3 regions of the Mycobacterium sp. E2327 genome follow, and region 3 is predicted to be linked to each of the others. Evidence: riboswitches for the same ligand, from Rfam matches in the RefSeq annotation. Region 3 holds a riboswitch; each other region holds the start of a gene.
What was found. Region 3 has a riboswitch for magnesium ahead of A5712_RS27125 (PPE family protein). Riboswitches for the same ligand answer to the same signal wherever they lie in the genome.
Positions count from the first base shown of each region.

Region 1: another riboswitch for magnesium. It lies ahead of A5712_RS31145 (hypothetical protein); the one in region 3 lies ahead of A5712_RS27125 (PPE family protein).
Region 2: another riboswitch for magnesium. It lies ahead of A5712_RS12515 (Rv1535 family protein); the one in region 3 lies ahead of A5712_RS27125 (PPE family protein).

Region 1 is NZ_LZKE01000242.1:47,978-56,489, reverse strand. Features, by position in the region: gene A5712_RS27840 (NADP-dependent oxidoreductase) at 1-678, shown strand, start outside; gene A5712_RS27835 (NRAMP family divalent metal transporter) at 680-2,446, opposite strand; gene A5712_RS31145 (hypothetical protein) at 2,492-2,701, opposite strand; M-box (ykoK) riboswitch at 2,963-3,134, opposite strand; gene A5712_RS27830 (O-methyltransferase) at 3,246-3,905, shown strand; gene A5712_RS27825 (acyltransferase family protein) at 3,910-6,000, opposite strand; gene A5712_RS27820 (DUF1214 domain-containing protein) at 6,093-7,301, opposite strand; gene A5712_RS27815 (sugar phosphate isomerase/epimerase) at 7,326-8,087, opposite strand; gene A5712_RS27810 (sulfotransferase) at 8,095-8,512, opposite strand, start outside.
Region 2 is NZ_LZKE01000107.1:36,588-45,099, reverse strand. Features, by position in the region: gene A5712_RS12530 (carboxymuconolactone decarboxylase family protein) at 1-25, shown strand, start outside; gene A5712_RS12525 (nitronate monooxygenase family protein) at 65-1,189, shown strand; gene A5712_RS12520 (TetR/AcrR family transcriptional regulator) at 1,186-1,827, shown strand; M-box (ykoK) riboswitch at 1,922-2,091, shown strand; gene A5712_RS12515 (Rv1535 family protein) at 2,377-2,607, shown strand; gene ileS (isoleucine--tRNA ligase) at 2,950-6,075, shown strand; gene A5712_RS12505 (hypothetical protein) at 6,201-7,100, shown strand; gene A5712_RS12500 (hypothetical protein) at 7,162-7,644, opposite strand; gene A5712_RS12495 (class I SAM-dependent methyltransferase) at 7,644-8,213, opposite strand; gene A5712_RS12490 (DNA polymerase IV) at 8,263-8,512, shown strand, end outside.
Region 3 is NZ_LZKE01000233.1:8,386-13,066, reverse strand. Features, by position in the region: partial or broken gene A5712_RS27130 (PPE family protein) at 1-292, opposite strand, end outside; gene A5712_RS27125 (PPE family protein) at 1,256-2,461, opposite strand; M-box (ykoK) riboswitch at 2,852-3,023, opposite strand; gene A5712_RS27120 (PPE family protein) at 3,095-4,363, opposite strand.

The DNA of each region.
Region 1 (8,512 bases), on a different contig from region 3:
GTCGGCGACGAAGTTCTTGGGTTCAGCTTCCGCCGCTCCAGCCACGCCACGCATACCGCCGTCCCGGTTGATCAACTAATTCGCAAGCCTCCCGAATTGAGTTGGGAGGTCGCGGGTTCGCTGTACGTGGTCGGCGTGACGGCCTACGCCGCCGTTCGCGCCGTCGACCCCAAACCGGGCGAGACGGTCGCCGTTTCGGCGGCGGCGGGAGGGGTCGGCAGCCTCGTCGTGCAGCTCTTGGTCCTGCGCAAGGCGGTGGTGCTCGGTATCGCCGGGCCCGGCAACGCCGACTGGCTACGCGCCCACGGCGTCACCCCGGTCGAGTACGGCGACGGCCTGGCCGACCGGCTGCGAGAGGCGGCGCCCGGCGGGATCGACGCGCTCATCGATCTGTTCGGCCCCGACTACGTCCAGCTCGCCGTGGATCTCGGCGTCGCGCCCGATCGGATCGAGACCATCATCTCGTTCCAGAAGGCCGGCGAGGTCGGCGCCAAGACCGAGGGCAGTGTGGACGCGTCGACGCCGGAAGTGCTCGCCGAGATGGCCGACCTGATCGCCACCGGCACCATCGATTTCGAGGTCGCCGGCAGCTACCCGCTGGATCACGTCGCCAACGCCTTCGAGGAACTCGAAAAGCGGCACACCCGTGGCAAAATCGTGCTGCTGCCGAACGGTTGACTCACAGCGACGTGGCCGGCTCGATGATGCCGGCCTGCACGATCTTGATGATCACGAACACGACGGCCACGACCAGATAGCCCCGCAGGGTCAACAGCCCGGCCCGCCGGATCGGCGACATCACCGGCCTGTCCAGCATGGCGAGGTTGGGGGTCTGCCAGTGCGCCCGGTCCTGCCGGCGCACCGCCCGCCGCTCGGCGCGCGTGAGGAGCGGCGCGTCGTCGAGTTCGTCAACCTCCTCGGGATCCAGGCCACCGCCGAGCGTCCCCGCAACGGCTTCCGCGTCGCGCCGGTCCCGGTGCCACCGGCCAGCGACGATCGCGACGGCCCCGCCCACGATCCCGATCGCGGCACCGACCGCGAGACCGGCCTCGATGGTGCCCGTGGACAGGCCCGGGAAGAAGGTCGTCGCGGTCAGCGCAAGCGACAAGACCACCAGACACCACACGACGGCCCACGCGATGATGTTCTGCCGCACCGTGTTTACCCACGGCCCGAGCACCGCCCGGTCGTTGCAGAGCAGGACCAGGAACACCGTCGCCGAGGGCAGCAGGACGCCCGCGAGGGCCTGCACGCCCTGGGTCACCAGGCCCAGGACATGGTCCGGGCTGAACGCGACGGCGGCGGACACCGCCAGCAACACGGCGTACCCGCCGTAGAACAGCGGAGCCTCGCTGACCTTCCAATGCAGCGAGTGCCGCTTGCCCAACGCGTCACCGACGGCATACGTGGTGGCCAGCCCGATCGCGTTGGCGCCGATCAAGGACGCGTCCAGCAGGATGATCGCGAACAGCGCGCCCACCGTCCCGCCGAGATGCCGGGCCAGGCCCGCGGCCACCGCACCCGCGTCGGTGAAGCCGCCGACGTCGCCGGTGCCGGCCAACCCGAACGCGGTCACCGCCATCAGGGCCGTCGCGCCGACCATGACGACGACGATCCCGATGATCAGATCGGCTCGGGCATAAGCGATCCAGCGGGTAGTGATGCGCTTGTCCACCACATTGGACTGCTGAAAGAACAGCTGCCACGGCGCGACCGTGGTGCCCACTATCGCGACGACGAGCAACAGCACGGTGGAGTTGAGCCCGCCCGGGAACTGCGGCACCAGCCCGCCCGCCGTTCCTTTCAGCGTGGGGTGCGCCATCAACACCATCGGAATGATGAGCACGTTCACCGCGATCAGCAGGAACATCAGGCCCTCCCAGCGGCGGAACGAGCCCCCGGCCACCACGGCGAACAGCAATACCGCGGCGGCCGGGATCGCGATCGCCTTGGGGCAGCCCAAGAACCCGAGTGCCAGTGCTACTCCGATGAATTCGGTGACGATCGTCAGCGCGTTGAGGATCAGCAGATCACCGACGCTGAAGGCGCCCCAGAACTTGCCGAACCGCTCGAAGATCAGCCGCGCGTGGCCGACCCGGGTGACCGCGCCCAGCCGCAGCACCATCTCCTGGTTCACGTACAGCACGGGGATCAGCATTGCCAGCGTCCACAGCAGCCCCATCCCGTAGTTCTGCCCCGCCTGCGCGTACGTCGCGACGCCGCCGGCATCGTTGTCCCCGACCATCACGATCAGCCCGGGGCCGGTGATGACCATCAGCGTCCGCAGCCGCCGCCAGCGGCCACCGCTACCCGGGTGTGCGGCGTCCCGGTGGATGCGGCCGAAGGCGCCGACGATGTCGCCGGCGTGCGCCGAATCCAGCACGGCTTGGCTTGGCGCCTCGGACGTACCCAGGTCGCCGCGGGGCTCGGTCGAGATCGACGTCATCGAATCCTCGCTATCTCCGAACAGGTTCGGGCTCGGGCTAGCGAATCACCGCCGGTTGCCGTCCGGCGGATGGCCGCCCAGCGAGGCCGAGATGACCGCGATCGGCGTCCGCGAGACATAGAGGTTGGCCCGCTCCTGCGGAGTCAGCGTGCTGCGCGCGTGCAGCTTGCCGACCAAGAGTCGGCCGATTCGTAGCATCGACCGGCCGCGTCCCCGCTGCGGACCGGTAAGGCGTTGTGCAACAACAAAAGCCATGATCGTCTCCTGTCGGGAGGTCCGATCGGCTCCTGGCATGACCCTAGGCGCCCGCAATGCGCTTGCTGCGCAGCGGTATTGGTCGCCCGAGGAAATCAGGCGGCGAAGAGAATGCCGGAACCGGATCGGGACAAGACGGAATTGGGATACGGACTGTCGCCGGGACTCATCTCGCCCTCACCTCCTCACGGCCGGGACACACGCGGGTGTCGTCACATTCACCTGAACGGAAGAGGCGAAATGACCGGCGGAGCACCACCGGTCGCACCCCTCTCGTCGGAGCTTCGGCACTGCACGGCGTATCCGAAAGTTCCGGAAGCCACTTGGGCTCAACCCTTGGGTCCGGGAAGAGCTGTCCTGACCCGGGGCGTCTCTCGACGTTCGGGGTCAGTGGCCTGTATCCGTGCAGACGCCTCACCTACCGAGGTGCTTGCCCGTCCATCTTGCACCGCGACCCAATGGGCGTCAAATTACTTTACGCAACCATTACGTTGGTTTCTGTTAACCCACGGGCCCATCGACCGTCGCGACTACGCTCGAAACCATGGCTAATACTTTGCAGGCGCCCAAGGTCGCGACGGTGCTCGACCGGATGTACACCGAAACGAAAAATCAAATGTCGCGGTTGCGGGAAAGGATCGGCGATTTCGACCGGCCGATGAGCGCGCAGGAGCGCGCCGACGCGATGAGCGAGTTTTACATTCCGGTGACACCGGAATCCGGCCGCCTGCTCTACGCGCTGGTGCGGGCGACCCGGCCGGCCACGATCGTCGAGTTCGGCATGTCCTTCGGAATCTCCGCGGTTCACCTGGCCGCGGCGGTACGCGACAACGGCACCGGCCGGGTGGTGACCACCGAGCTCAGCGCCAGCAAGATCGCCGCGGCCAAACAGACGTTCGCCGAGACCGGCCTGGACGACGTGATCACCATTCTGGAAGGAGACGCCCTGACCACGCTGGACAAGCTCGACGGTTCGGTCGATTTCGTCCTGCTCGACGGGTGGAAGGACCTCTACCTTCCGGTGATCGAGCTACTCGAACCGCGCCTGTCGACCGGCGCGCTGATCGTCGCCGACAACGCCAGCGCCGCGGACACCCAGCCCTACCTCGACCGGGTGCGCGACCCGGACAACGGCTACGTCAGCTTCAACTTCCTCGTCCGGGAAAGCGACAGCATGGAAATCAGCTGCCGCACCGGCGATTAGGCGCCTAGCGCAGGGATTCCTCGAGCCAGGGCGTCAGCCATTTCACCCCTTCGGGGGTGAGGTGGACGCCGTCGCTGCGCACCTTGATGCCGTCGACCTTGGTCGTGTAAACGCCGTCCGGGCACAGCTTCTTGTTGAGGTCGAGGATTTGGACGCCGGTGTGCTGGGCGATCGTCTTGCGCAGCATGGCATTCCAGAGGTTGACCCGGTCGGGCTGGTCCTCCGGATACAGCCGGCCGTCCGGCTTCTCACCGCCCCGGCTGTACGGCACCGTCGCCACCACCACACGAACACCGTTGGCGCTCAGGATGTTCAGCGCTCGCTGCAACTCGCCGTTGAGGTAAGCGTCGAAGGTCGGATCGCCGATATGTGTCCATTGCCCCTCGTTGACCCGATCGACCGTCTCCCAGCGGCCGATGATCAACAGCGCGACGTCTGGCTGGTCCTGGCCGAGCTGCGCCGACCACCTGATGGGCCAGCCGTCGCATTCGGGCCGCTGCTCAAGGGTTTGGCCGATGTACCGATAGGGCGTGCCGCGCACCAGGCTGCAGCCGATGACGGTGTGGTCGAGGAACGCGAAGCCGGGCGTCGGCGGCAGGTAGTGCATCCAGGTCCACCCGATCGAGTCGCCGAACACCGAAACGGTGAAGGGCCGGTGGGGATCGCGGGGCGCGGGGCGGCCACCGCCCGGCGGGGAAGGCGAGACCGCGGCCACCGCCGAGACCCCCGGGGGCAGGCCCTCGCGCAGGCCGGGCCCGGTGCCCACCGGGACCACCAACAGCGTCACCGCGGCGGCGCTGGCCACGGTCGCCGCCGCGAGCGGCAACAGCGGCACCCGCGCCGGCCGCCACCGGCGGATCGGTTGTTCGATCAGCCACCAGGACGCGGCGGCGACCACCACCGTGGCGGCGCACCGCGCGCCGAACAGCGGCAGGCCGGACCATCCGGTGCGTTCACCGCTGAGGGCCAAAAAGATCGGCCAGTGCCACAGGTACACGCCGTAGGAGATGGTGCCCAGCCACACCAGCGGACGCAGGGCCAGGATGCGGGCGATGGCGCCGCGCTGTTCCATCGCCACCGGGGCGACCACGAGGACGGACGCGACCGCGACCCCGATCAGCAGGCCGTGGCGAAACTCACCGGCGCGGCCCGACGCGAAGTGGGTCGCCGCCGCCAACCCGGCCACGCCGAGCAGCGGCAGGAAGCGGGCGACCCGCCGTCCCCACCGGCTGCGGATCAGGCACCAGCCGCGGTTCATCGACGGCCAATCCCGCACCAGCAGTGCCGCCGCGGCGGCGCCGGTGAGCAACGCCTCCGCACGGGTGTCGGTGCCGAAATAGATTCGGTCCCTCGTCGAGTCGGAGGCCAGGACGATGGCGAGGGCCGCGGAAGCGAGCGCGCCGGTGCTGGCGATCAGGAAGGTGGCGAACCGCACCCCGCCGACGGTGGCCCGCCGAAAGTACCGGCGGGCCCGCGCGGCCAACAGCAGGGTCACCGCGATGAGCAGGACCGGCCAGATGAAGTAGTACTGCTCCTCCACCCCAAGCGACCAGGTGTGCTGCAGCGGCGACGGCGGGGCGCCCTGGGTGAAGTAGTCGGTGTTTTGGGCGACGAACCGCCAATTCGCCACCCACAGGAACGCGGCGATCGCGTCGGCGCGTAATCCGGTGAGCGACTGGCTCGGCAGGAGCTCGCGGGCCGCGCCCACGGTGAGCACCATCAGCACCAGGGCAGGCAGCAGCCGTCGTGCCCGCCGAATCCAGAAGCCGGTCAGCTCAATTCGGCCGGTGCGCTGGAGCTCGTCGAGCAGCAGCGAGGTGATCAGGAATCCGCTGAGGACGAAGAAGATGTCGACGCCGATGAACCCGCCCGCGACACCGGGGATGCCGCCGTGCCCGACGAGCACCAGCGTGACCGCGATCGCGCGAAGCCCGTCCAGCGCCGGAATGCCGCTGCGCCGTTCGGGTTGATCCCAGATCGCGATCCGGCCGGCGCGGCGCACCGGGGCGACCCATCGCGGCCGACGAGCAGAACGCGCCGGTGCGGGGTTCCTCCCGCCCGGTTCAGTGTCCGCCGTTAACGCGCCCTGGCCCATGCCGATGCGTCGCTGCCCCTCCTCGTGATCGCAGCCAGCCTAGTTGCGCGGGAGCCCGGATAGCCGGAAAGACACGCGCGTCCGGGGCCGCATCAGAGGGGAAATCGGTTACGTATCCCGTTGAAGCGCTCCCACATCAGCGCGGTGCGTTCGGCGCTGGTGACACGCGCGGTTTCCGGCGGTAACGCGCGCGCGAGGTCGGCGTGTTTGACGAGCCGGGTCGTCAGCGTCGCGGGCTGACCCGCGAGCATGTGCCGGTAGGTGAGGTTCCCGCGCTCGAATCCCTGGGTGTCGATCCAGTTGTGCAGGCCCGGGTCCCGGTGCGCCAGAATCAGTCTGACTTTGCCGTCGTGGTCGACCGATGCGCGGCTCGGGGTGTAGCTGACCGGTCGGTAGAGGAAGTCCATGCTGGTGAAGTAGGCCCCCATGTTCGTGATCATCCACAATCCCTCGTGGGCGTCGAACTCGACGATGAGGGCGTCGTCGGGGCCCAGTTCCCAGTACATGTTGGCGGCGGCCCGGCCGCGCTTGGCGTCCGCGTCGGACGCGTCCGGGCGAGGGAACCGGTTCGGATGTTCACCGTCGACGCCGCCGTGGGTGAACGGGAACTCGGGCCAGTCGCTCATCAGCCCGGTGACGAAATCACCCGCCCAACGCATGGCCGCGACCATGGTGTCGGGGGTGGGCAGCGGCTTCGGCGAGGTCATGTCGACGCGCTCGATCCGCATCCGGGCGGGACGCTCGTCCCAGCGGTCGAAGCCCTGGCGGATGAACAGCTTGCGCGACTGCGCGGTGGTCGGCAGCCAATTCGGGCCGCGCTCGGGGCCGCCGATATACAGCTCGAAGGTGCCGTCCGCCTCGACTCGGAGCTGGTGGCCGAGCAGGTTGACCTCCGGCACGTCGCCGAACGGCTCGTGCAAGACGTGCGGGCCGTCCGGGCGGGCCCCCTGCACGGTGATGTTGAAAAAGGGCGCGGTGCCGCGGGTTCCGGTGATCCGGTAGGTCGAATCGCCGTCGATCCAGGCCTGCTGGTAGGTGAAATCGGCGCAGTCCCCGCCCAGTTTCCTGGTCGGGTTGCAGAAGGCGTGCAGCACCGGATAGCGCGTGTCGCGGGTTTCCAGGGCCAGATCGAACGCCTGCCCCAGGTTCTGGGTGAGGAAGCGGAACGCGTCGGCGCGCTGCACGCCGGAGGGCGCGTTGAAGTCTTTGAACGCCTGCTTGCCGGCGGCCTTCAATCGCTCGCAGAATTCGTCCCACGCGCGGTCGAGCGCCGCGTCGTCCGCCCCGTCACCGAAAGCCACCGCACCCCTTCCTTTCTCGGCTGCTCAGCCGTCGAGCCCGTCGAGCATCGCGCGCACCGTTGCGCACGCCCGCCCGGCCGCCGCCAACCTGCCCTCCGCGTCGATGCGGGGGCCGAGCAACTCCAGGTCGAAACCGAACCGGTAGCCCCCGGCCAACGCCTGGGCCACGAACGATTCGACCGGAATCACGCCGTCGCCGGGTACCGCGCGGGCGGGTAGGGCCCGGTCGCCCAGCACGTAATCGCTCAGCTGGATCAGTTGCGTGCGGGGCAGCGCCTGCCGCAGCAGGCCCGCGAGATCGGCTTCAGCCCAGCAGTGAAACAGGTCGATGCAGATGCCGAGCCCCGCCAGCTCGGCGAGGGTGATCGTGTCACGCAGGCTGTGCGCGAAATGGATGTCGGCGTAGAGGCTCGACGCGTTTTCGATGGCCAGGCCGACGCCGGCCTGCCCGGCCTGTTGCACGCACGGCTCGATCGCGCCGCAGAACCGCTCGGCCGCCTGCTCCCAGGTGAGCCCGTCTCGGCCGCCGGTGAGCAGGTAGATGCACCGCGCACCCGTCGTGGCGGCGGCATCGATCAGCCGGGACAGGTCCGCCCCGGCGCGGAACAGGTGGTAGACCGCCTCGACCGCGTACCCTTCGGCGCGGATCAGGCGCCCCAAGCCGGGGTCGAGGAGTTGGGTGTCGAGGATGCTGAGGTGTCGCAGGCCAAGGGCCGTCCAATTCTGGTGCAGCTCATCGGTATCCGCCCCGAGGAACGTCACGTTGTGGACCGATAGCGCGCGCACGGGAGTCTCAATCCCGCTTTTCGATGCTGACCCCGAACCGCTCCCGGAAGGGCGCGAACTCGGCATGCAGGTCGTCGAGGTTCTCGCCGATGTCGGTCAGCAGCCGGGTGGAGTAGCGGAACTTCCCGTAGCGATCACCGCGGTTGTACGCCAGGTAGTCGCGCATCGACGCCTCGGCCTCGCCGGTGAGGGCCCGCCCGCAAAAGGCGTAGTAGCGCCCGACGGTGGCGACCGGGTCGGCGATGAAGTCGGCGTAGGGGATGTGCAGGATCCGCGGGTCGTCGACCAGCGGGTTGGTCATGGTGTTGGCGATGCTGGCCCGGGTCATCTCGAGGTGCTTCTTCGCCTCGACCGCGAGATCGATGGGGCCGACGATGCCGTCGAGGATGTCGGCCATCATCATGGTGCGTGACGCCGCCACCTGG
Region 2 (8,512 bases), on a different contig from region 3:
GCCGCCGGACGGCCGGTCGCCCTAACCGATTGACTTATCAGTCAGTAACTCTTAGCGTCGGGCGATGCGAACCAGGGTCGCCGAGATGCTCGGCGTTGAGTTTCCGATCTGCGCCTTCAGCCACTGTCGCGACGTGGTGGCCGCGGTAACCAACGCCGGCGGGTTCGGGATCCTCGGCGCCGTCGCGCACAGTCCGCAGCGCCTGCGCACCGAGCTCACCTGGATCGAGGAGCAGACGGGCGGCAAGCCCTACGGCGTCGACCTGCTGTTGCCGCCCAAGTACGTCGGTGCCGAGCAGGGCGGGATCGACGCCAAACAGGCGCGCGAGCTGCTGCCCGAGGAGCACCGCGCGTTCGTCGAGGACATCCTGTCCCGTTACGGCGTCGTGGTCCCCGCCGAGGAGCCGAGGGCGTCGGCCGGGGGCCTGAACATCTCGCCCAAGGGCTACGAGCCGCTGCTCGACGTGGCGTTCGAGCACGACATCCGCCTGATCGCCAGCGCGCTCGGGCCGCCGCCCGCCGACCTCGTCCAGCGTGCCCATGACCGGGGCGTCGTGGTGGCCGCGCTCGCGGGCACCACGCAACACGCGCGGCGGCACGCTGCCGCGGGCGTGGACCTGATCGTCGCGCAGGGCACCGAGGCGGGCGGCCACACCGGCGAGGTCGCGACCATGGTGCTGGTCCCCGAGGTGGTGGACGCCGTGTCGCCGGTCCCGGTTCTCGCGGCCGGCGGGATCGCGCGGGGCCGCCAGGTCGCCGCCGCCCTGGCGCTGGGGGCCGAAGGGGTGTGGTGCGGCTCGGTGTGGCTGACCACCGAAGAGGCCGAGACGGTCCCCGTGGTCACGGAGAAGTTCTTGGCGGCGAGCTCCTCGGACACGGTGCGCTCCCGGTCGATGACCGGGAAGCCGGCGCGGATGCTACGCACGGCCTGGACCGACGAGTGGGAGCGGCCCGACACCCCCGATCCGCTCGGCATGCCGCTGCAGACCGCGCTGGTCACCGGCTCTCAGGTGCGCATCAACCAGGCCGCGACCAATCCGGACTCCAAGGCGCGTGAGCTGGCGACGTACTTCGTCGGCCAGGTGGTCGGTTCGCTCGACCGGGTCCGCCCGGTCCGCTCGGTGGTGCTCGACATGGTGGAGGAGTTCATCGACACCATCGGCCGGCTCGATGGCCTGGTCGGTCCGTGACCAGCGCAACCCGCCGGCGCCGCGCGGTCAGCGACGAGGACAAGTCGCAGCGGCGCGAGCAGATCATGTCGGCCGCCAAAGAAGTGTTCGCGCGCAAGGGTTTTCATGCGACGACGATTGCCGACATCGCGAAGCGGGCCGGTCTGGCCTACGGCTCGGTCTATTGGTACTTCGACTCCAAGGACGAGCTCTTCCACGCGTTGATGGCGGCCGAGGAGGGCGCGCTGCGCGCCCATGTCGCTGCGGCGTTGGGGGCGCCGGGCGGGAACGCCGGGCAGGAGGAGTCGCTTCGGGTCGCGGTGCGGGCGACGCTGGAGTTCTTCGAGTCCGACAAGGCGACGGTCAAGCTGTTGTTGCGGGATCCTTGCGCGCTGGGCGAGCGCTTCGAAAAACATCTCGGCGGGATCTACGAGCGGTTCATCGACGACATCGAAAGCTTCATCGTCGCCGCCCAGGAGCGCGGCGAGGTGGTCACCGCCCCGCCGCGCATGGTGGCGTACACCCTTGCCGCGCTGGTGGGCCAGCTGGCGCAACGGCGGCTGAGCACCGACGACGACGTCACCGCTGCTCAGGTGGCCGATTTTGTGGTGGCGCTGGTGCTCGACGGGCTACGCCCGCGCGGCGGTGCAGCTTGTTAAATCCTGTGTGCCCGCGTAATGACTGCATAAAGATTCGGGCACACGGACGAGATCACATTGACCGTGTCGTGGCGGTCATGCATGATCGGTCGCGTATGCACCTCGTTAGGTGAGGCGTCTACACGAATACAGGCCACTGACCCCGAACGTCGAAAGACGCCCCGGGTCAGGACAGCTCCTCCCGGCTTAAGGGTTGAGCCCAGGTGGCTTCCGAGGAATCGGACACGTCGTGTAGTGCCAAAGCTCTGACGAGAGGGGTGCGGTTCTCCGGCGGTTCGCCGGTTTCTGTACTCCTTTTGGTGCGCGTGGATCGCGCGGGCAACCGCACGCGTCGTGACGTCGAGGAGGTGAGGGACGTATGAGTTCCAGCGATAGTCCGGATCGAAGTCCGGGCTGTGTTCCGTCCCGATCCGACCTGAAGCGCGACGTTCTCGGTTGAGTCGCCAACGCTAATCGGCTTACCCGCCAAGCGTTCTCGGATCGGAACCACAACGGGATGGGACACGTCAGTCCAGTCAACGTTCGTTTGAGTTCCGTCAGGAGACGATCATGACCGCAGTTCTGCACGACGAAGTCGTAACCGTCGCGCCCGCCCGCAAGCTGACCGTGGTGCGCGACACGACCCCGGCCCCCGCGCCCAAGAAGGCCACGCGTCGTGAGGGCACGACCATCGTCATCAGCGACCCGCTGGTGGACGGCGCCGCCCACTTCTTGGCCATCGGCGTGCGTCACGTGTACGCCGCGCTGTGGCGCGTTGGCGTGCTCGATGTCCGGGCCTAAGTGGCGATCACAAGCGCGGCGGAGCCGGGCGCAGTGGGTCGCCACCATCGGCACAACGCCTCCAAGGGGCTACCCGGTCGCAGGTCTTCCCTGAGACCAGGTAACCCCTTGGAGTGCAGGGTTTGAGTAGAATCGAGACACTGGCATCGATCCGGCGATCACCGGGGAGCCTTCGGAAGAACGGCCGGCAGGCTCAGTAGAACCGAACGGGTAGGCCCGTCACAGCCCTCATCGAGCGGTCGCGTGAGAGCGCGGCAAGCGGGGTGGTACCGCGGCGCTCGCGCACCTTGCGCGTCGTCGTCCCCGGCCTGAGCATGATGGCCACAGGAGACGACACAGATCGTGACCGAGAACGCTGACGTCAAGGCGTACCCGAAGCTGGCCGGCGGTGCGCCCGATTTTCCGGCGCTCGAAGTCGAGGTTCTCGACTACTGGGCGCGCGACGACACCTTCCGCGCCAGCATCGCCCGCCGCGACGGCGCCCCGGAGTACGTGTTCTACGACGGGCCGCCGTTCGCCAACGGGCTGCCCCACTACGGTCACCTGCTCACCGGGTATGTCAAGGACATCGTGCCGCGGTATCGCACCATGCGCGGCTACAAAGTGGAGCGCCGGTTCGGCTGGGACACGCACGGGCTGCCCGCCGAACTGGAAGTCGAACGCCAGCTAGGCATCAACGACAAGTCCCAGATCGACGACATGGGAATCGCCGCGTTCAACGATGCCTGCCGCGAATCGGTGCTGCGCTACACCGACGAGTGGCAGGCCTACGTGACGCGCCAGGCCCGCTGGGTCGACTTCGACAACGACTACAAGACGCTGGATCCCAGCTACATGGAGTCGGTGATCTGGGCGTTCAAACAGCTGTGGGACAAGGGCCTGGCGTATGAGGGCTATCGGGTGCTGCCGTACTGCTGGCGCGACGAAACCCCGCTGTCCAACCACGAATTGCGGATGGACGACGACGTCTACCAGAGCCGCCAGGACCCGGCCCTGACCGTCGGTTTCAAGGTAACCGGGGGTGAGCTCGACGGTGCCTATCTGTTGGTGTGGACGACGACACCGTGGACGCTGCCGTCGAACCTCGCGGTGGCCGTGAACCCCGAGGTGACCTATGTGGCGGTCGAGGCGGACGGCCGCCGCTTCGTGCTGGCGGAGGCGCGGCTGGCCGCGTACGCGCGCGAGTTGGGTGAAGAGCCGGACGTGCTGGGTACCTATCGGGGCGCGGACCTGCTGGGTCTGCGCTACGTTCCGCCGTTCCCGTATTTCATGGACACCCCCCACGCATTCCGGGTGCTGCCCGGAGACTTCGTGACCACCGAGGACGGCACCGGCATCGTGCACATGGCGCCGGCCTACGGCGAGGACGACATGGCGACCTGTGATGCGGCCGGCATCGTGCCCGTCACCCCGGTCGATTCGAAGGGCCGGTTCGACGCAAGCGTCCCGGATTACCAGGGGCAGCGCGTTTTTGACGCGAATCCGCACATCATCCGCGACCTGAAGAACGGCAGCGGTCCGGCGGCGGCCAACGGCGCCGTGCTGGTCCGCCACGAGACCTACGAGCACCCCTACCCGCACTGCTGGCGGTGCCGCAATCCGCTGATCTACCGGGCGGTGTCGTCGTGGTTCGTCGCGGTCACCGAATTCCGCGACCGCATGGTCGAACTCAACCAGCAGATCACCTGGTACCCCGAACACGTCAAGGACGGGCAGTTCGGAAAGTGGCTGCAGGGCGCGCGGGACTGGTCGATCTCGCGAAACCGCTACTGGGGCACGCCGATTCCGGTGTGGAAGTCCGATGATCCGGCCTACCCGCGGGTCGACGTGTACGGCAGCCTCGACGAGCTGGAACGCGACTTCGGGGTGCGTCCCACCAACTTGCACCGGCCCTACATCGACGAGCTGACTCGGCCCAACCCCGACGATTCCACGGGGCGCAGCACGATGCGGCGCATCCCCGACGTGCTCGACGTGTGGTTCGATTCGGGCTCGATGCCGTATGCGCAGGTGCATTACCCGTTCGAAAACCGCGACTGGTTCGACGGGCACTACCCGGGCGACTTCATCGTCGAGTACATCGGCCAGACACGCGGCTGGTTCTACACCCTGCACGTCCTGGCCACCGCGCTGTTCGACCGTCCGGCGTTCAAAACATGTGTCGCGCACGGCATCGTGCTCGGCTCCGACGGCCAGAAGATGAGCAAGTCGCTGCGCAACTACCCCGACGTCTCGGAGGTGTTCGATCGCGACGGCTCCGACGCGATGCGGTGGTTCCTGATGGCCTCGCCGATCCTGCGCGGGGGCAACCTGATCGTCACCGAACAGGGCATCCGCGAAGGCGTCCGTCAGGTGCTGCTGCCGATGTGGAACGCCTACAGCTTCTTGGCCCTTTACGCGCCGAAAGTCGGCAACTGGCGCACGGATTCGGCCAACGTGCTGGATCGCTACATCCTGGCCAAGCTGGCGGAGCTGCGCGACGACCTCACCGAGTCGATGGATGTCTGCGACATCTCGGGGGCCTGCGAACAGCTGCGCCAGTTCACCGAGGCGCTGACGAATTGGTATGTGCGACGGTCGCGTTCGCGGTTCTGGGAGGAAGACGCCGACGCCATCGACACGTTGCACACCGTGCTGGAGGTGACCGCCCGCCTGGCCGCCCCGCTGTTGCCGTCGGTGACGGAGATCATCTGGCGCGGTCTGACGTTCGAGCGCTCGGTGCATTTGACCGATTGGCCGGACGCGGACGCGCTGCCCGCGGATGCCGGCCTGGTCGCCGCCATGGATCAGGTCCGGGAAGTCTGCTCAGCGGCGTCGTCGTTGCGCAAGGCGAAGAAGCTGCGGGTGCGTCTGCCGTTGCCGAAACTGACCGTGGCCGTTGAGAATCCGCAGCGGCTCGAGCCGTTCGTCGACCTGATCGCCGACGAGCTCAACGTCAAGCGGGTCGAACTGACCGACGCGATCGACACGTACGGCCGGTTCGAGCTCACCGTCAACGCGCGGGTGGCCGGGCCGCGGCTGGGCAAGGATGTGCAGGCGGCGATCAAGGCCGTCAAGGCCGGCGAGGGCGTCGTCAACCCCGACGGCACCCTGACGGCGGGTCCCGCGGTGCTGCAGCCCGACGAGTACAGCTCCCGACTGGTGGCCGCCGATCCCGATTACACCGCGGCGCTTCCCGACGGGTCCGGTCTGGTGGTTCTCGACGGCACGGTGACCCCGGAACTGGAGGCGGAGGGCTGGGCGAAGGACCGGATCCGGGAGCTGCAGGAACTGCGCAAGTCGACCGGGCTGGACGTGTCCGACCGCATCAGCGTGGTGATGTCGGTGCCCGGCGAGCGGGCCGACTGGGCGCAGACGCACCGCGACCTGATCGCGGGGGAGATCCTCGCCACCAGCTTCGAGTTCGGCGAGCCCGCCGATGGCTCGGAGATCGGCGACGGCGTGCGGGTGAGCATCACGAAAGCCTGAGCCGACGCGGGCGCAAAAAACTTCTGAAAAAAGTTCCGAAAAAACTGTCCGGTGTGGCGGGGCTAGCTGCTCCTACCTGTGACGGCGGCCCAACGGGGGCCGCAACCACAGTTAAGGAACGCACCATGAGCACCATCGAAGACTTCCAGTCCGCTACCTTCGCCGCCATCCCGCACGAGGACCTCACGGTCGCCGAGGCGTGGGCGTCGAGCCCGTTGGGTGACCCCTCGATCGAAGACGGATCCCTGTCGGAACCCGCAAACTTCGAGGACTTCCCGCCCACTACGGTGACCGAGCAGCCGCGCTCGCGGGCCACGACCGTCCTGATCGCCGCGGCCGTGATCGCCGGGCTCGGAGTGGTCGGCGGGCTGGGCATGATGCTCATCAACGGGACGGGCTCGAAGCAAGAGAAGCCGGCCGTCGTCGTGCCGAACTCAAATGTGAGTCCGATTTCGCCCCAGTCCGCCGCCGCGGTCGCGCCGCCGCCCGTGGCGCCGGCCCCGCCAGCCCTCGCCACGCCGCCCGACGCCGCGCAATTGCCGAGCGGCCCGGTCAGCGGTGGCGGCGCGCCGGTGTGGAACGCCCCCGCGCCGGTCGTCGCGGCGCCGCCCGCCGACCCGGGCACCCCGCCGGACGCGCCGGTCGACCCGGGCACCCCGCCGCCACCGCCGAACGTGACGGTGAACATCCCGCCGGTCGTGGTGCCCGTGCCCATACCCGTTCCGGTGCCGTCGGACCATGACGGCGGTCAGCAGCAAGGTGGCGGCCAACAGCAGGGCGGCGGTCAGCAGCAGGGCGGTGGTCAGCAGCAAGGGGGCGGCCAGCAGCAGGGCGGTGGTCAGCAGCAAGGTGGCGGTCAGCAGCAAGGTGGTGGCAAGCAGCAAGGTGGCGGCCACGGACCGATCGAATGCCTGGCCTGCCAGCAGCATCCGATCCAGCAGCAACCGATTCACCCGCAGCCGGTCCAGCAACAGCCGGTCCAGCAACAGCCGCTCCACCCGCAGGTGATCCCGGGCAAGAAGTGACGGTGGGCGTAGGGCGAGGCCGGAGGGGAGCCGGTCTCGCCCTTTCGCTTGCCGCGAATCGCTAGCGGGCTCGGAGCGCGCGGTGGGCGTGCGGCCAGAACGGCATGCCGGCCACGACGGTCGCGCCGGTGGCGATGACCCCGACCGCGACGTCCACGCTCTCGCGGCCCTCCCTCGCCCAGTAAACGTCCTTGAGGTCCAGCAGCAGGGCCAGCTCGTCGACGATCATCGCGTTCGCGGCACCATAGGCGACCGCCGCCGCGGGGTGTCGTCGCTGCCTTTCGGTCCCGCGCAGACCCACGCCGGCCACCGTCGCCAGCATCGCGATACCGATGTTGTAGTGGTGAAAGTGCTTGCCGCCCAAGTTCATACCGCCACCCGACGGTCCGTGGCCGGCACGGATCCAGTGGGTGAGTCCGCGCAGTCCGGCGAACGTGAGCGTGAACGACGACCAGGCCAGAACGGTGGCCTGCTCACCGGGTTCCAGCCGCTCGTCCCATTGGCGGCGTAACCGCGCCCATCGTGATGGCGCCGCGTCAACCATCAGGCGCCCTTGACCGCCCGCCAACGCTGCCTGCCGCCGCGGACCTCGACCTCCACATCGCGAAAACCCGCCGCCCGCAAGCGATCCGGCAAGGTTTCCGGAGAGACCGTGTTGCACGTGTCGCGGAAGTGCAGGAGGCGGAACCGCAGCGACGTCACACTGTCGCTGCCGGCGAAGACGCCGCCGGGCCGGAGCACTCGGAACGCCTCGGCGAACAGCCGGTCCTGCAGGTCCGCGGTCGGGACGTGATGCAGCATCGTGAACGACACCACCGAGCTGAACTCGTTGTCCGGCAACCCGGTATCCGTGCCGTCGGCGTTGATGATGCGGGCCCGATCGCCGTAGAGCTGCTGCAATCGCTGCGCCATCGGGGTGTCGATCTCCACCGAGGTCAGTCTCGGCGTCTTGTCGACCAGCACCCGCAGGATCGCGCCGTAACCGGGTCCGATCTCGAGCGTGTTGTCGCCCAGCTCCACACCGGCCAGCGCCCACGGCAGCAGGTCGTCTTCCACCTGCTTCGCCCAGCGATCCGAGCTGCAAATCCGTCGGTGCGCGAGGTTCATTGCCATACCCAAAGACGTTATCCCAATAGCATTTGCAGTTGTGGAGTCCCGGTGGGTGCTGCACCTGGACATGGACGCGTTTTTCGCCTCCGTCGAACAACTCACCCGACCGACCCTGCGGGGGCGGCCGGTGCTGGTCGGCGGCCTGGGCGGGCGGGGCGTCGTGGCCGGGGCCAGCTACGAGGCGCGCGTGTTCGGCGCGCGGTCGGCCATGCCTATGCATCAGGCCCGCCGACTGATCGGCGTGACCGCCGTGGTGCTGCCGCCGCGCGGCGTGGTGTACGGGGTGGCCAGCCGCCGGGTCT
Region 3 (4,681 bases):
CGTAGGCGCCGGCGGCGATCTTGGCCTGGCTGGCGGCCTCCTCTGCCTGCGCGCCGGTCGCGCTCATCCACGCCACATAGGGAGCCGCCGCGGCCGCCATGGCGATCGAGGAAGGCCCCGTCCACGGCCCGGCGGCGAGGCTCTCGATCGTCGCGCCGTACGAGGCGGCCGTCGACTGCAGTTCCGTCGCCAACTCGTCCCAGGCCGCCGAGGCCGCCAGCATGGGCCCCGACCCCGCGCCGACATACATCCGCCCCGAGTTGATCTCCGGTGGTAGCGCCCCGAAATCCAACATCTATTTACTCCGCTCCCCTCGAGTGGCCGCCATGTTAGGCGCGGCTTGCCGGCCCGTCCGCAACCGCGCGGCAGCTCTAATGGAATCCATGGAATCCGCTGTTGAATTCACGCATTGATTGGACGTGTATGAGGACGACAGGGTTCCACACTCCTAATCACAATGTGTCAGCGGCGGCGGTCCGCCCGGCGTTCAGGCGGCGCTGCCTAATGTAGCGATCATCGTGATTGGAACGTATTCGTGGCACGTTCCAGGGATGTAATAGTAAAGTAAACGACAAGTGTCACCGCTCGAATATGCCTGTGAGAATGCTGCTGGTCAGCTAACGCCTGCCACCCCAAAAGACGTTGTCCAGGTTATCAGTAGCCGATTCCCAGCAACCGGCCAGAAATGGGGCTGAAGTTTGCCGTACTTTTCGCATAATAGGCTAGACGACCGGCGGCTGCCGGCCGTTAATCGTTGCTAACGCGGCGCAACAATTAATGTGCCCGCATTCGCCGCTATTCCACACCGTTAAGCAATTAACATATTCGACAAGTATGCACTGTCTTAATGCCAATAGTTCTCGAGTTCGCCAGCGCTTGTCGCGGGGGTTGGCTCGAGCGCTCACCGTGATTCTTGTGAAATTCAATTAATCCCAGGTCGGGCCGACAGCGCCGTCGGCGTTCGCCACGTTGCTCCGGACCGTCGGCATCCTTTGCCAGCGCGCGTTCGCCTTGGCCCTGGCATCCTCAGCGACTCCTTCGCCGAGTGGATAGTTTTTCGTCATCTGGTGCTTCCCTGAATTTCACCTAGCGTACGCATTTGCCGCTGGTGGAACGCTGATTTGCTGCTGGAAGTTTGCTGTGAGCCGGATGCGGCCGATTTGCGGTGCTCATCACCCCGGACAGGCGCCCGCGAGGCATGATCGCGAGGTTGCGGAAAGCTCAATCCGCGCGAGTAACCCGTGTGAGGTGAGCTCTAGCCGGCCGCCGGGGGCCGCGAGACGAAGGTAGGACGGAAGCCGTATTGCGGCACGGCGCGCCCGTAGGGTTGCGCACCCGTGGCCCCGATCGGCATGCCGGGCATGCCGGCCGCCATGGCCGGGGGTGCCACCATGGGCGTGCCGCCGAGCGACGAGGCCAGCGGGCCGGCCAGCGGCGCGGGCGCGGTCCAGCTCGGCGGCACCGACAGCGCGCCGATCATCGGCGCGTGGCCGACGCCGGCCGCCACGGCATTGCCGACGCCCTCGACGGCAGGACCGGCCGCCGCCGCACCGATCGCGTCGCCGACCGCTTGGCCCGCGGCGTCGGCCGCGTCGCCCGCGGCGGCCCCCTGGCCCAGCAGGCCCAGGAATGGGGCCAGCGTGTTGCTGGGCATGTAGAACCCGGACGAGAAGGCGGTGTTCCAGATGTTGGCGTTGGGCCCCCACTGTGCCCAAAGGCCGTCCAGCGTGGCGGATCCCGACCCGGATCCCGTCAACAGGCCCACGATCTCCGACGCAGGCGTCTGCGCCGATGCCGGCGACGCCAGCCCCTGCAGTGCGGAGGGCAGCGTGGACATCAGCTGTGCCAGCGTGCCCTGTTGCGCCCCGGCCGGAGTGGCGATGGCCTGGGCCACCGCGGCCGACTGTGCGTCAGGCCCACCGGGGCTGGTCGTCTGCTGCGGCTCGCTGAACTGGCTCAGCTGGGCGGCGACCGCCGACGAGGCGGCGTAGCCGTACATCGCGGCCGCGTCTTGGGCCCACATTTCGGCGTACTGGGCCTCCGTCGCCGCGATCGCCGGGGTGTTCTGACCGAGGATGTTGGTGGCGATCAGCGCCATCAGCTGGGCGCGGTTGGCCGCGATGACGGGCGGCGGCACCGTCTGGGCGAAGGCGGCCTCGTAGGCCGCCGCGGCGCCCTCGGCCTGTGCGGCGGTCTGCTCGGCCTGCTCGGCCGTCGTGCCCAGCCAGGCCGCGTATGGAGCGGCGGCGGCGGCCATCGCCACCGACGCCGGGCCGTGCCATTCTTCACCGGTCAGCGCCGTCAGCACCGCGCCGTAAGACATTGCGGTGGAGCGCAATTCGGCGGCGAGCCCGTGCCAGGCCGACGCGGCGGCCAGCATCGGGCCCGAGCCCGCTCCGGAGTACATCCGGCCGGAGTTCACTTCCGGTGGGAGCAGTGCGAAATCGAGTGCAGCGGTCATCGTTGGCCCCTTCCCCTAATGGGCCGCGCGGGTGGCGTGGGTGCTGATTGTGTTGTGGCTACGGCGAAGTCCGCCGGACGTGCGAAGACAAGCGACATCGGACTACTCCTCGCGGAAAGAGGGTGACCCGTGCCGGCCGGCAATTGTGGCTGGTTTCAGCGCAATTCACGGACGCGGTCCGCTAGGGCGGACGCGTCCGTACGAGGTCTGTCGGGGTTAGCCGTTCAGACGGTCAGAAAGGGGCCGGGGCCGGATCGAACCGAAATGGTCGATTTGGAATACGGACTATCGTCGAGACTCATTTCGCTCTCACCTCCTCACAGCCTGGGCACACGGGGATGCCGTTATGTCGCACACCGGGGAGAAGGGCCCGGGCTGAAACTCCCGGAGACCGCACCCCTCTCGTCAGAGCTTTGGCACCACACGGCGTATCCGATCTGAGCCGGAAGCCACTTGGGCTCAACCCTTAAGCCGGGAAGAGCTGTCCTGACCCTGGGCGTCTTTCGACGTTCGAGGTCAGTGGCCTGTATCCGTGCAGACGCCTCACCTAGCGAGGTGCTTGCACAGGCCATCGTGGCACCCGGACGGTAGATCAGTCAAACCAACTGCCACACGCTCGCAACAAGCCCGTTGTCACCCGGCGGCCGGCGGACGCGGCATCACCGTCACGCGGAAGCCGTAGCGGGGGCCGTGGCCGTAGCCACCTCCGGCCGTGGCGGCGGGCATGCCCGGCATACCGGGAATCGCTCCCGGGCCGGCCTGCACCGCGCCGGCGCCCGGGCCGACGGCGTTGGTCCAGCCACCCCCGGCGAACGTCGCCCCCGCGTGGTTCTCCACCTGGGCGGCCGCCGTCCAGGCTTGGGGCACGGACAACCGACCGACCAGCGTCGCCTGATTCGTGCCGCCCGAAATCGCTCCGCTCAGGTCGCCCGCTATGCCTGCCGGGGCGGCCCCAGGCGTCAACAGCGGCAACCATCCCGGATTCCCGGCGCCGGCGCCCATCGGTGGCAGCGCGGTGGCGCCGGGCGTCGAGGAGACCGCCACCGCGTTGATGTCCGACATCGCGGCCGTAACTGCCGGTTCGATGATGGCGGGGCTCACGTACCCGGCCGATACGAACCCGTTGACGAACGAGGAGTTCAAGAAGGTCCCGATCGCGTTGCCGTCCGCACCGTCCAAAAAATTCAGGATGGCGTCGAGGAATCCCGCCCCCGGGATGCTGGCCGCGGGATTCGCGGCGGCCGAGACCGGTGACGAGAGTCCTTGCAGCGCAGTCGGTATCGCGGACAACAGCTGGTCCATCGTCTGGGATCCGGTGCCCGCCGCGGTGCCGGTGGCTTGGCTGACCGCCGCGGCCTGGGCGGCCTGCCCGGCCGGATTGGTGGTCTGGATCGGTGGATCGAACGGCGTCAGCGTGGAGGCCGCCGCCGAGCTCCCCGCATAGCCGTACATCGCCGCCGCGTCCTGGGCCCACATCTCGCCGTACTGGGCCTCCGTGGCCGCGATCGCCGGGGTGTTCTGCCCGAGGAAGTTCGTCGCAACCAGCGCCGCGAGCAGGGCCCGGTTGGCCGCCACCTCCGCCGGGGGCACCGTCATCGCGAACGCCGCCTCGTAGGCCGCCGCCGCGGCCGCCGCCTGAGCGGACGCCTGCTGGGAGAGTCCCCCGGTGCTGGTCATCCACTGGACATACGGCTCCGCGGCGGCGCCCATCGAGGCGGAGGCCGGCCCCATCCACTCCTCGCTCGTCAGCCCGGTGATGACCGCGTCGTATGAGGCCGCCGTCGAACCGAGCTCCGCACCGAGCGCGGCCCAGGCCGTCGCGGCGGCCATCATCGGCGCCGAGCCCGGCCCGGCATACATCCGGGCGGAGTTGATTTCCGGTGGGAGTGCTCCGAAATCCATTGCCGCCACCCCCTTAACCGGCCGTCACGGTTTTGGCGGCCAGCATGGTCGCGTTGCGCTGTGATTTCCGTTGTGTTACAAAGAAATACATCGGACTTCTCCTTTAAAGAGCGGATAGTCCGACCCGGCTACGGGCAGGCGGCCGCCGAGCTATGTCGGGTGTTGCCGATTCAAACGGCGGCCAGCGCGCCACGACCGGATCGGAAAGAAACGGTCGTTGTTCTCATGCGTTAACGGTCAATTCGGCCAGTACGCCCACCTCCCGTCGTGGCCAGGGCGCTCACGGAAGTGCGCCACGGTTGCCCGAATCGGGACGAG